Regions from separate parts of the Methylorubrum sp. POS3 genome, predicted to be linked through region 1. Evidence: riboswitches for the same ligand, from Rfam matches in the RefSeq annotation. Region 1 holds a riboswitch; the other holds the start of a gene.

Region 1 (6,254 bases):
CTGCGCGCGCGCTTGGAACGGACCCGGGATGGAGCGGTCAGCGTCGCCGAATTTCGCGACGCGATCGATCAGGGCCTGGCCTGGATCGACCAGACGCTGACGATGGTCACCGCGGTGCTCCGCATCGGCGAAATCGAGCACAAACGTCGTTTCGCCGGCTTCGCCCCGGTCGAGCTTCCGCAATTGGTCCAGGAAGTCTTCGAGTTTTTCGAACCATTCGCCGAGGACAAGAGGGTCGTCCTCAAGCTCGCCATCGCTCCAGCGGTGAAACCTATTCACGGAGATCGCGATCTGCTGTTCGAGGCGCTCTCGAACCTCGTCGAGAATGCGGTGAAGTTCACGCCGGAGGGAGGTCGCGTCCGCATCGAACTGGTCGTCTCAGGTACGGGGCCGGTCGTTTCGGTGGCGGATTCCGGTCCCGGCATTTCCGCTGGCGAGCGGGAGCGCGTGTTTCGGCGTTTCTATCGCGCCGAGAGGGCCCGTCTGACGCCCGGCCACGGCCTGGGTCTCGGGCTCGTCGCCGCCATCACCCAGTTGCACGGCTTCGGAATCGAAGTCGGCACATCCACCGAAGGCGGCGCCCGCTTCACCATCGTCTGCCACGATGCCGGGACGCCCCGCACACAGGAAGCGCCTCCGCGTTTGCCGGCGGCGTCGGAGAGCCTGTGACGGTCGACAATCGAGCGCTGGAAGCTGGCTGAGCAATGCTTACTTATTATAGATAAGAATTAAGACTTGTTCGATTGTCTCCAGCCCTCAAATTTGGTCCGCGACATCGACATCGATTGGACTTATCGAGGGTTTGAGGGTGCAGGCGATCTACCGTCATTCTCATTTCCGGGAAGCGGTGTCCGCATCGGACCCACCGTCAGGGTTTTGCGATCATGCGTGCCATTCATGCGGAACAGCATCTGATCGACCGGGTCGGCTGGCTGCGCGCCGCCGTGCTGGGAGCCAATGACGGCCTCGTCTCGACGGCGAGCTTGATCGTCGGCGTCGCGGCATCCGCTGCCGGCTCCGGCGAGGTCTTGATTGCCGGATGTGCCGGTCTCGTCGCCGGAGCGATGTCGATGGCGGCGGGCGAATACGTGTCCGTCAGCTCCCAGGCCGATACCGAACAGGCCGATCTCGAACGGGAGCGGCGCGAATTGGCGACCGACCCGGCGGCCGAGCAGGAAGAACTGGCCCGCATCTACGTCGAACGGGGATTGAACGCCGACCTTGCGCGCCGGGTGGCCGAACAGCTCATGGCCAAGGACGCGCTCGGCGCCCATGCACGCGACGAACTCGGCCTGTCCGAAATCACCGCGGCACGTCCGGTCCAGGCCGCCCTCACATCCGCCGCAACCTTCTCGGCCGGTGCCGCTCTTCCGCTGCTCGTCGCCGTTGTCTCGCCGCCTGCCATCACGCTCTACACCGTCTCCGCGGCATCGCTGATCTTCCTGGCTGTCCTCGGCGCCCTGGGCGCCAGAGCCGGCGGAGCGCCGGTTTTGAGAGCCACGGCGCGCGTGGCTTTCTGGGGTGCGCTCGCCATGGCCGTGACCGCCGGCATCGGCGGCCTCGTCGGAAAGGCGGGGTGAAGTGCCCGAGACGGATCTTCGAGGCCAATCAAACACCGTCCGCTTTCAACCCCCTGCCGATCACGTTCCCTCGCCCACGAGACGCCCATGATCGATCGTTTCGCGCTCAATGCCGCCTTGGAACGCTTGCTGGGTGAGGCCGACACGTTCGATGAAGCCGATGCCGCCATGCTCATCGCGGGCGTACCGCTGACAAAGCCCGGTATCCCGTTCCGCTGGAGCTACACGGGAACGGACAGATCGCGCGGCGTCGAGGGTTACGCATCCGGCCACGGCAACGTGACGGATGGTTCCGAGCGAACGGTCAGGAAGGAGGGAGGCTGGGGGACGGACGCTCTGCGGGTCGGCGGCTACACGATTGTTCACCGACCCGGCACGCTCATAATCGAGTTGATGTGGGCCAAGCATCGACGCATCATCGATCAGGGCCATGGTCCGTCGCAGGCCGCGATGCTCCACTATCACCGCGTGACGAAGCAGCCGAGGGAGTTGCGGATCGAGCGCGTCGTTCCCTTCACGCTGTGGTGGCCGTTCCCGCGCATTGAGCTGACGCTCGGCATCACGCGGTACGTGCCGTGGAAGAAACCAGCCACGCGGACGGGTGGTGGCGCGTCAGCGCCTCCGCGATCACCCTGAAGCGCCGGTACGCGACATCTGATAGGGCTTCCGCTCGGTTGGAGCGGCGAGGCGAGCCAGCGCGGCAACCGAGCGAAACTCAAATCCGCCATTCCGAAGGGATCGACCGGATTGGGTATGAGGAAGCCGTCCATGGCACCCTCTCGCCGCTGCTGTGCGGCGGTCGGAGCGGAGCCATCATCGCGCGCCGGGATGGATGGACCATACCGCTTCAGCGTCAGCGAGGACGCGCAGTCTCTCGGCAAGAGCGCGTCCGGGGGCGGCCGCAATGATTGGGCGGCATTAGACCACAGATTCGATGAAGAATGAAAAGCGCGGTGCCAGCAGCCGGAAACCGAAACGGATGCTGGTATTTCCCCTATCCACCGCCGTACTGTACTGTCAAAATCATTGTATTGGATATCGGATCTGACAGGCTGCACCAAGTTATCGAGCTAAAGCAAAATTTCTCGAAATCCGCCTCTTCACCGATATTCAATACCACCCAATCGCCACCTTATTGATTCCGCTTAACCACTGGCGATTGTATGATCGAAATCTCAGCTAGATATGTAGCTCTTGCTGCAATCGTGGGTGCACGGTTGATTAGGCTGAGATTGCTCAAGCGCTTCTTGTTGAAGCCCATCTCGAGAAATATGGTGGGCCCGGCAGGACTCGAACCTGCAACCAGACCGTTATGAGCGGTCGGCTCTAACCATTGAGCTACAGGCCCATTGTCATATCTGTCGGCACCTTTCGCGTGCGCCAATCATCGGCCAAGGATTGGGCTAGAGAAGCGGCGACAGATACCTTTGTCACGAGTAGCGGCGGGACGGGTCTGAGGCAAGGGGCGACGCGCCCTCCCCTCGCCTGTTCGACGTTGGATGCCTGAACTCCGGGCCTGTCCCTATCGTCTGCCATCGTCTTCGAGGCGAAAGCCGTGACCGACGACCATGTGGAGGGCCTTGGTGGAGTCGGCGTACGTTCGCCTGGCCATCGGATATCACTCCCTGGCCGGTCTGGCTGCGGTCGCGGCCTTGGCTGCCTGCGCATATATCGAATTTGCGCTGGGCAATAAGGACAGTGCGCGAGCTATTCAGCACAGAACACCGCCACCGACAGGCCCCAAGTCGTTATATACCACCCTCTAGCCCCAAAAAGCGGCATAGTTTTGATTTCATATTTGTTACCTCATTTCTATAGAGCAACAAAATGCACATCGGCTCTTTGTTTTTAAGCATTGCCTTCGTCGAGCACGTACTTCAATTAGCTGTCCTGCAATCCCGCGATTTGCCCAGATTTTTGCAGCGTCACTGCGTGTCGTGCACATAAAAACGAAAATGTGACCACACCCCTATCGCGCTTGACATTTATGAAACGTTATATTGTTACATGTCCCTATGAGCAATCACCAGATTTCAAGCGAGCCCTCGATCTCTGGAGGGAGCCTCAACTGCAGGCTTAGCAGCGTTGTTTCTTGACCATATTTATAGGGCTGCGCGGATCCTGACCGCGATCCGCCAAACGTCGATCGATCAAATGCGAGATATTCCAACATAATCCGACGAAACACCATAATAAATTCAATATAAGTTCGGCGCTTACTAAAGTCAGAAGCTTTAGTAATTTTTCAGAAGCAGGTCCTCAACAGTTGACAAGCCTCGCACCGTCTGGCTCCTGAGCACGGTAAAGGTTCTCGCCGGCATGTCTGGAGAGCTAAGAGGGAATTCGGTGAGGCGCCTGCACCGAAGCTGCCCCCGCAACTGTGAGCGGCGAGCCATCCGTCGATCTGCGTCACTGGTGGACGATCACCGGGAAGGCCAGACGGTTGGCTGTGACCCGTGGGCCAGGAGACCTGCCCTGACCATACGAAGTCTCGTGGGCGGGGTGTCCCAACGGGCCGCATGAACGCGCGTCGCGGCAGAGCGATGCCGTCCTGCGCCCATTGGTCCCCCGACAAGGTTTGGGGAAGGACCGATGAAACTGATGGGCGATGATGCCGGATTGTCCGGCGTTGCACCGCCGGAGACGAGGGCGGTCGATCCCCTCGAACTCTACGCGGCGGGCATCGACACCTCCGATTACGTCGGTCGCGTCGCTCCGCTTGTGCGCGCGGCAGTGCCGCAGATCGGCGACCTGCTCGATATCGGGGCCGGGGGTGGGCAACTCGGTCGGGCCGTGCGCGATCCGCATGGCACCTGGACCGCAATCGAGCCGGCGGCGGGGATGCAACGGCGCCTGCATGCCCTCATCCCGTCGCCGTACGTTTTGCCGCTCGGCTGGCAGCAGGCCGATCTGCCACCGGGATGCGCCGACACGGTGCTGGCCGCCAATATCGCGGCCCCCCTCACGGAGGCCCAAGCCTTTCTCCGTCAGTGCCGCGTCTGGTCACGCGGCAGCATCGTCTGGGTGGTTCCGGCCCAGCACGGTCCGCGCGGCCTGTGTCTCGCGGGCTGCCTTCCCCGCGCTTGGCACGGAGAGGACGAGACGCCGGGCGTCGATCTGGTTCGTCGCAGCCTGACGGCGCAGGATCAGCCGGCCATCGTCGCGCAAGCGCATTGGACCTTCAGCGCCGTCGTTCCCGACCTGGAGCGGACCGCCGCCTTCCTCGCCGATCGTCTCGGCTGGGCACCGGGCGATGTCCGCCGCGGCGATCTCCGCGCGCATCTCGCCGCCCAGGCCGAACCCGTGCCCGGCGGGCATCGCCTCTCCGTTCCCCGCACCTCTGCCCTGCTCGTCTGGAGGAAAGCTTCGTAATGTCGTGCCGTCTTCGTCTCCTCGCGCTCGCGCTGACCAGCGGCTGCGTGCTGCTGTCATCGGCCTATGCCCAGGAGAATCCCGCGATCAGCCTCGACGAACTCGTGGTCACCGCCACCGGGCGCCCGGAGCCGCGCTCCGAGATCGCCGGCACCGTTCAAATCATTGATCGCACGGTGATCGAGAATTCGACGGCGCGGTCGGTCACCGATCTTCTGGCCGAGAACGCCGTCGGCTTCTTCTCGGAATGGACGCCGGGCCAGACCTCGATCAACATTCGCGGCGGCGCCACCGATGGGCAGGGCAAGGATTTCCGCAGCCAAGTTCTGGTGCTGATGAACGGGCGCCGCGCCGGCACCGCGAATCTGTCCAAGCTCTCGGTCGCCGATGTCGAGCGCATCGAGATCGTGCGCGGGCCCTCCTCGGTGATCTATGGCAGCCAGAACATCGGCGGCGTCATCAACATCATTCTCAAGACGGGGCGGAGCGCGCCGGGCACTCTGGTCGAGGGCATCGGCGGCGTCTGGGGCTTGGCGCAGGGGCGCGCCCAGACCGGCGGGGTCGTCGGACCGTTTGACTATTATCTCGGGATCTCGGGGGGACGACGCGACGATTACGTCGCGGGCTCGGGCGACCGCATGGCCAACACCCAATGGAACCGGATGGGCATCACCGGGGCGCTCGGTTTCCAGATTGATCCGAATCAGCGGCTCGACTTCTCGCTCAGGACGGATGGCATCTACGATGCCGGCTTCCGCGGTTCCGGCGGCAATCTCTACAGCCGGGACAACCGCATCAACGGCTCGTTCGATGCGAGCTATACCGGCCGGACCGATGACGGGCGCGCGAGCCTGTTCGCCCAGTTCTACAGCGTCACCGACGAAGATCGGTTCAAATGGGCTTCGCCGGTCCAGCGGGGCAGTTCGGGGCAGCCGGTGCGGGTAACCCGCGCGGATTTCAACACGCGCAACCTCGACATCCTCGGCACGCGTCTCCAGCCACGCGCCAGCCTGTTCGCCGGCAACGATCTGCTGCTCGGCTGGGATTGGGAAACGAGCCGCCTGCGTTCCGATCGCTTCCGCCAGGGCGTTCCGGGCAACACGCTCGCCCAGGTCTCGCCGCAGGACAACAATCAGACCGATCAGTTTCACGGCCTCTATGTCGAGGACACCCAGCGCCTGTTCGACGACCGGGTGACCTTGCGCGCGGGCGTGCGCCAGACCTACGGCACCACGAGCTTCGACACGACGCCGTATCTGACCGGCCAGATCACCGGCTCGCGTCCCTACGAGGCGACCACCT
Region 2 (6,254 bases), 2.4 Mb from region 1:
AGCGGCATCGCCGCCGCATCGCCATGCGCGGGGTCGGCGGCACCGCCTTCCTGCTCGATCTGGCCCAGGCGACCGTCCTGGACGACGGGGACGCGCTCGTCCTCGACGATGGCCGCCTCGTCTGGGTCGAGGCGGCCCCCGAGAAGCTGCTGGAAGTCCGGGCGCCCTCCGACCATGCCCTCAAGCGCCTGATCTGGCATATCGGCAACCGGCATATCCCCGCCGAGATCGGCGCCGAGGCGGTCTGGATCGCCCAGGACCACGTGCTGGCCGAGATGGTGCGGGGATTGGGCGGCAGCGCCGAACCGGTCGAGCGCCCGTTCCGGCCCGAGGGCGGCGCCTATCAGGGCGGCCACGGTCATCCGCACGATCACGGGCACGGTCATCCCCACGATCACGCGCATCCGCCGCACCGGCATGATTGAGGCGCTGCGATTGATGGCGTGGCTGTCGCCCGCCTATCCGGTGGGCGGCTTCGCCTATTCCCACGGCCTCGAATGGGCGGTGGAGACCGGCGACGTCGCCGACGAGGCGAGCTTCTCGGACTGGCTCGGCGCCGTGCTGGAGCGGGGCTCCGGGCGCAACGACCTGATCCTGGCGGCGCACGCGCATCGCGCCGCAGGCAACGGCGCCGCCCTCGGCGCCATCAACGATCTCGCCTTGGCGATGGCGCCCTCGCGCGAGCTTCACTTGGAGACCAGCCAGCAGGGCCGCAGCTTCCTCGACGCGACGCTCGCGGCCTGGCCCTGCCCGGCCCTCGATGCCGTCGCGACAGCCCTGCCCGGGCCGGTGGCGCTGCCGGTGGCCGTCGGCGCGGCCTCGGGCGCCCACGGCATGGGGCGCGGGGCGATGCTCGCCGCCTACGGCCTCGCCTTCGTCCAGGCCATCGTCTCGGCGGGCCTGCGCGTCGCGCCGATCGGGCAGGGGGCCGGCACCCGCATCGTCGCCTCCCTCGCTCCCCGGGTGGCGGCGCTCGCCGAGGCGGTCGAGCCGCTCGGCCTCGACGCGCTGGGCTCGGCCACGCTCAGGGTCGATCTCGGCTCGTTCCGGCACGAGACCCAGTATTCGAGGATCTTCCGATCATGAGGACGCCATGGCATCTGTGAACGGTCCGCTCCGCGTCGGCATCGGCGGCCCCGTCGGCTCCGGCAAGACGGCGCTGATGGAGCAATTGTGCAAGCGGCTGCGCGACACCTACGACATCTGCGCCATCACCAACGACATCTACACCAAGGAGGATGCCCGCCTCCTGACCGTGGCCGGGGCCCTGCCCGAGGAGCGGATCATGGGCGTCGAGACGGGGGGATGCCCCCACACGGCGATCCGCGAGGATGCCTCGATCAACCTCGCGGCGGTGGCCGAGATGCGCCGCCGCTTCCCCGCCCTCGACGTGGTGCTGATCGAGTCCGGCGGCGACAATCTCGCCGCGACCTTCTCGCCGGAACTCGCCGACATCACCCTCTACGTCATCGACGTGGCGGGCGGCGAGAAGATCCCGCGCAAGGGCGGGCCCGGCATCACCCGCTCGGACCTCCTCGTCGTCAACAAGACCGATCTCGCCCCCCTGGTCGGCGCGGATCTTGCCGTGATGGAGTCCGATACCCGCCGCATGCGGGGAGAGCGGCCCTACGTGTTCTCGTCCCTGCGCGAGGGGCACGGGGCCGACGCCATCGCCCGCTTCGTCATCGAAGCAGGGGGGCTCGCCCAATGACGTCTGACATCGTGACGCTGTCCACGATGCATTTCCGGAGGACCCGTATGATCTCTCGTTCGATGGCGCTCGCGACGGCGCTCCTGCTGGTGCCCGGCGCGGCCCTCGCCCATCCGGGCCACGGCGAGGCGGCGGGCTTGGCCGCAGGCTTCGCCCACCCGATCCACGGCACCGACCACATCCTCGCGATGGTCGCGGTGGGGATCATCGCCGGCCTCGTCGGCGGGCGGGCGCTCTGGCTGCTGCCGGCTTCCTTCCTCGGCATGATGACGATCGGCGCAGCCCTCGCCATGGCCGGCCTGGATCTGCCCTTCGTCGAGCCGGCCATCCTCGCATCGGTTGCCGCCTTCGCCGTGATGGCGGCCTGCGCCCGCCTGATCCCACTGGCCGCTCTGGCCGGCCTCGTCGGTGCCTTCGCGGTGTTCCACGGCGCGGCGCACGGGGCCGAGATGCCCGAGACCGCCTCGGGCCTCTCCTACGGGCTCGGCTTCCTCGCCGCGACCGTCGGCCTCCACGCGGCGGGCCTCGTTGCCGGCCTCATGCTGACGCGGTGGCTGCCGCGATCCGGTGGTGCCCTGCGCCAGGGTGCGTGACGACCGGACGACGCGCCGCCGCCCTGCGGCGAGCCAAGGGGCGGCGGGCGCATCGGCCCGAACGGGGGACCCGGCTTCCGGGGACAGCCGCTGCGGCGCATGGGCCGACCGAACCGTCCCGGATCCGGTCGCCGCGTGGGGCCGCGATCGGGCCGCCATCTCGGGTCGGCCGGGTGTCGCCGTTCGGGCACGGGCGTATTGATTCGCCCTTCGCCCCCGGACCGCGCGTTGACGGCGGAGGCGGCCGCCGTGCTAACCGTGGTGGCGACGGTTCCCCTCGGGGATCAAAAGGGAACGCGGTGAGGGCCTTCGGCCCGAGGCCGTGGCTGCCCCCGCAACTGTGAGCGGCGAGCCTTCCGCCACCATGTCACTGGATGGGCCTCATCCGGGAAGACGGTGAGAGGGCAGCGACCCGCGAGCCAGGAGACCTGCCGTCAGTCGTGGTCACACGCGAGGCGTGTCGGGCGGGGTGCACCGATGGGTTGCCGGGGACGGCACCGATCCTGCTTTAGGGTCGGGCAAGTCCGCGGCCTCGTTCGCGGTGACGTGCCACTGCCGTTGCCCGAGGCTGTTTCGCCCGTGTCCCCTGCTCATCCCTCGACGGTCCTCCGTCTGGCGGCGCTCGCCGCCGCGCTCGCCGCTCCCCCGCTTCCCGCCACGGCCCAGGAGTCGGTCACCCTGGAGGAACTCTCCGTCGGGGGCGAAGCTCCGCGGCCACCCGCCGCCTTCTCGGCCAGCGCCGGCGCTGTCGGCGGTGTGACCGGCATCGGCGGCGCACTTCAGCCGGTGGCATCGGCGAGCGGCGGGATCGTCTCCGGTGCGCAGATCAATGCGAGGCCCGTCACCCGTCCCGGCGAGGTGCTGGAAGCGGTGCCGGGGCTGATCGTCACCCAGCATTCGGGGGAGGGGAAGGCCAACCAGTTCTTCCTGCGCGGGTTCAACCTCGACCACGGCACCGACATCGCGCTCTTCGTCGACGGCATGCCGGTCAACATGCGCACCCATGCCCACGGCCAGGGCTATGCCGACCTCAACTTCCTGATCCCCGAACTCGTCGGCGCGGTGGAGTTCCACAAGGGCCCCTACTTCGTGCGCGACGGCGACTTCGCCTCCGCCGGCTCGGTGCGGATCGATTACCTCGACGCGGTCGCGAAGAACGTGGCGCTGACCTCGATCGGATCGTTCGGCTACAAGCGCGCGCTCACCATCGCCTCCGCCCCCCTCGGCGCGGGCACGCTGCTCGTGGCGGGTGAGGCGCAGACCTATGACGGCCCCTGGGACGTGCCGGATCGCCTGAAGAAGCTCAACGGCGTCGTCCGCTACAGCCAGGGCACGGCGCTCGACGGCCTCGCCGTCACCGGCATGGCCTATTGGGCGAAGTGGAACGCCACCAACCAGATCCCGGAGCGTGCGGTCGCCGAGGGAATCATCGGCCGCTTCGGCACCCTCGACCCGTCCGACGGCGGCGATACCGGCCGCTTCTCCCTCTCGGGCCGCTGGAGCCACACGGGCGAGGCCGGGCTCAGCCGGGCCAATGCCTATCTCATCCGCTACCGGATGAATCTCTGGAACAACTTCACCTACTTCCTCAACGATCCCGTCAACGGCGACCAGTTCCGCCAACTCGACGACCGGGTGCTGGGCGGGGCCGAGGCCAGCCACGTCTTCTCCGGGGACCTGTTCGGACGGCCGATGGAGAACGAGATCGGCGTCCAGACCCGCACCGACGCGATGCGGGTCGGCCTGTTCAACACCGTGAACCGGCAGTTCCGCTCGAGCGTGCGCGACGACCGCGTGCTGGAGACGAGCGCGGCCTTCTACGCCGAGAACCGGGTGCGCTGGACGGATTGGCTGCGCACCAGCGTCGGCTTCCGCGCCGACGGCTACTGGGCCGATGTCCGCTCCGAACTGCCCGCCAATTCCGGCCAAGCCCGCGACGCCATCGTGACGCCGAAGCTCGGCCTCGTGCTCGGGCCCTGGGCCGAGACCGAACTCTACCTGAATTACGGCGGCGGCTTCCACTCGAACGACGTGCGCGGCGTCACCGCGACCGTGGATCCGTCGAGCCCGCTCTTCGACGTGGCGCGCTCCCCCTTCCTCGTTCCCTCGACCGGCTACGAGATCGGCCTGCGCAACCGCTCCATCAGGGGCCTGGAGACCGCCCTGGCGCTGTTCCGCCTCGACTTCGCCTCGGAGAACCTCTTCGTCGGCGATGCCGGCACCACCGAGCCGAGCCGCTCGACCCGCCGCTTCGGCCTCGAATGGACCAACCGCTACGCCCTCACGCCCTGGCTCCAGCTGGAGGGCGACCTGACGGTGACGAATGCCCGCTTCGCCGATCGCGATCCGGCGGGCGGACGCGTTCCCGACGCGCCGACCACCATCGCCTCGGCCGGCATCGCCTTCGGCGACGGGGCCGGCTGGTTCGGATCCCTGCGCTTCCGCTATTTCGGTCCGCGCCCCCTCATCGAAGACAATTCGGTGCGCTCGCGGGCGACCGCCCTGCTCAACGGCCGGATCGGCTACGCCTTCGAGAACGGCGTCAGCCTCTCCCTCGACGTCCTCAACCTGACGAACGCGAAGGCCGACCAGATCACCTACTACTACGAGTCGCGGGTCGTCCCTCAGGGCGAGGCGCGGGCCGATCGCCACTTCCACCCGGTCGAGCCGACCGCCGTTCGGCTGACGCTCGCGGGCCGGTTCTGACGCGAGGTTCGGCGCATCCTCGGATCGACCCCGCTGACCGACGGTGCGCGCTTCGCAGAAATAGAATGATAATTCTATTTACCCTCCGAAACCGACTAGCTGTCCATCATTTAAGAACTATATGCCCGGACCTCGTCACAGGAGGCCGCCGTGAGGAAGCCGGAGAAGCCAGGCACGAAGGACAGCAAGACGCAGGAGGGCGGGGCGCTCGGCAATATCGACGAGCAGACGGGCGATCCCGGCAAGGGCACGTCGGGGGCGACGATGCGGCCGGAGGACAATCCCGACCCGTCGAAGGACCCGAAGCCCGAGACGCCCGGCGACGCGGACAAGCCCGGCTAGAGCCTCGGCCCGAAAGGTGGGGACCGGCTTTCGGAAAAGGCCGATGCGGCACAACAGCCGAGTGCATCGGCCCGAAAGGTGGGGACCGGCTCTCGGACTCTGCGGCGCCTATTCCGCCGCCCGGAGGGGCGTCTCGTCGCCCCCGAGCCAGACGGCGAGGTCCGCCCGCGCCCGGTCGGTGAGCGCCCGCTTCTTCAGCGCCGCCTTCTCGGGACCGCGCAGGCGCCGGCCCGTCTCGTTGCGCGGCATGCGATCCAGCGGCGGGAACAGGCCGAAATTCACGTTCATCGGCTGGAACGAGCGCGGCGCGTTGGCCTCCGCCTCGATTCCCGCCTCGATGTGGCCGCCGGTGATATGGGCGATCAGCGCGCCGAGCGCGGTGGTCGGGGGCAGGGGGGCGAGGCTCTCCCCCCGCGTCTCGGCGAGGGCGTAGCGGCCCGCCATCAGCCCGACGGCGGCGCTCTCGACATACCCCTCGCAGCCGGTGATCTGACCGGCGAAGCGCAGGCCGGGCCGGGCACGCAGCCGCAGGGTCGCGTCGAGGAGGCGCGGGGAATCGAGGTAGGTGTTGCGGTGCAGGCCGCCGAGGCGGGCGAACTCGGCGTTCTCCAGCCCCGGGATCGTGCGGAAGATGCGCACCTGCTCGGCATGGCGCAGCTTCGTCTGGAAGCCCACCATGTTGAACAGGGTGCCGAGTGCGTTGTCCTGGCGCAGCTGAACGATGGCGCAGGGCTTCACCGTCGGATCGTGCGGATTGGTGAGCCCGACCGGCTTCATCGGACCGTGGCGCAGGGTCTCGGGGCCGCGCTCGGCCATCACCTCGATCGGCAGGCAGCCGTCGAAATAGGGAGTCGTGGCCTCCCATTCCTTGAACGAGGTTTTTTCGCCCGCGATCAGCGCGG

The links. A riboswitch is a leader RNA that binds a small molecule or an ion and turns the genes downstream of it on or off. The one in region 1 is predicted to bind cobalamin.
Region 2: linked by a shared signal. The riboswitch ahead of OWC43_RS15440 (TonB-dependent receptor) and the one ahead of OWC43_RS04370 (hypothetical protein) in region 1 are both predicted to bind cobalamin.

What each region holds. Positions count from the first base shown of each region.
Region 1 covers NZ_JAPRBT010000001.1:918,914-925,167, reverse strand. The annotation lists gene OWC43_RS04390 (sensor histidine kinase) at 1-669, shown strand, start outside; gene OWC43_RS04385 (VIT family protein) at 885-1,580, shown strand; gene OWC43_RS04380 (hypothetical protein) at 1,668-2,216, shown strand; tRNA gene OWC43_RS04375 (tRNA-Ile) at 2,853-2,928, opposite strand; cobalamin riboswitch at 3,869-4,073, shown strand; gene OWC43_RS04370 (hypothetical protein) at 4,182-4,952, shown strand; gene OWC43_RS04365 (TonB-dependent receptor) at 4,952-6,254, shown strand, end outside.
Region 2 covers NZ_JAPRBT010000001.1:3,330,074-3,336,327, forward strand. The annotation lists gene OWC43_RS15420 (urease accessory protein UreE) at 1-425, shown strand, start outside; gene OWC43_RS15425 (urease accessory protein UreF) at 418-1,086, shown strand; gene ureG (urease accessory protein UreG) at 1,094-1,711, shown strand; gene OWC43_RS15435 (HupE/UreJ family protein) at 1,759-2,304, shown strand; cobalamin riboswitch at 2,556-2,755, shown strand; gene OWC43_RS15440 (TonB-dependent receptor) at 2,782-5,010, shown strand; gene OWC43_RS15445 (hypothetical protein) at 5,161-5,352, shown strand; gene trmFO (methylenetetrahydrofolate--tRNA-(uracil(54)-C(5))-methyltransferase (FADH(2)-oxidizing) TrmFO) at 5,461-6,254, opposite strand, start outside.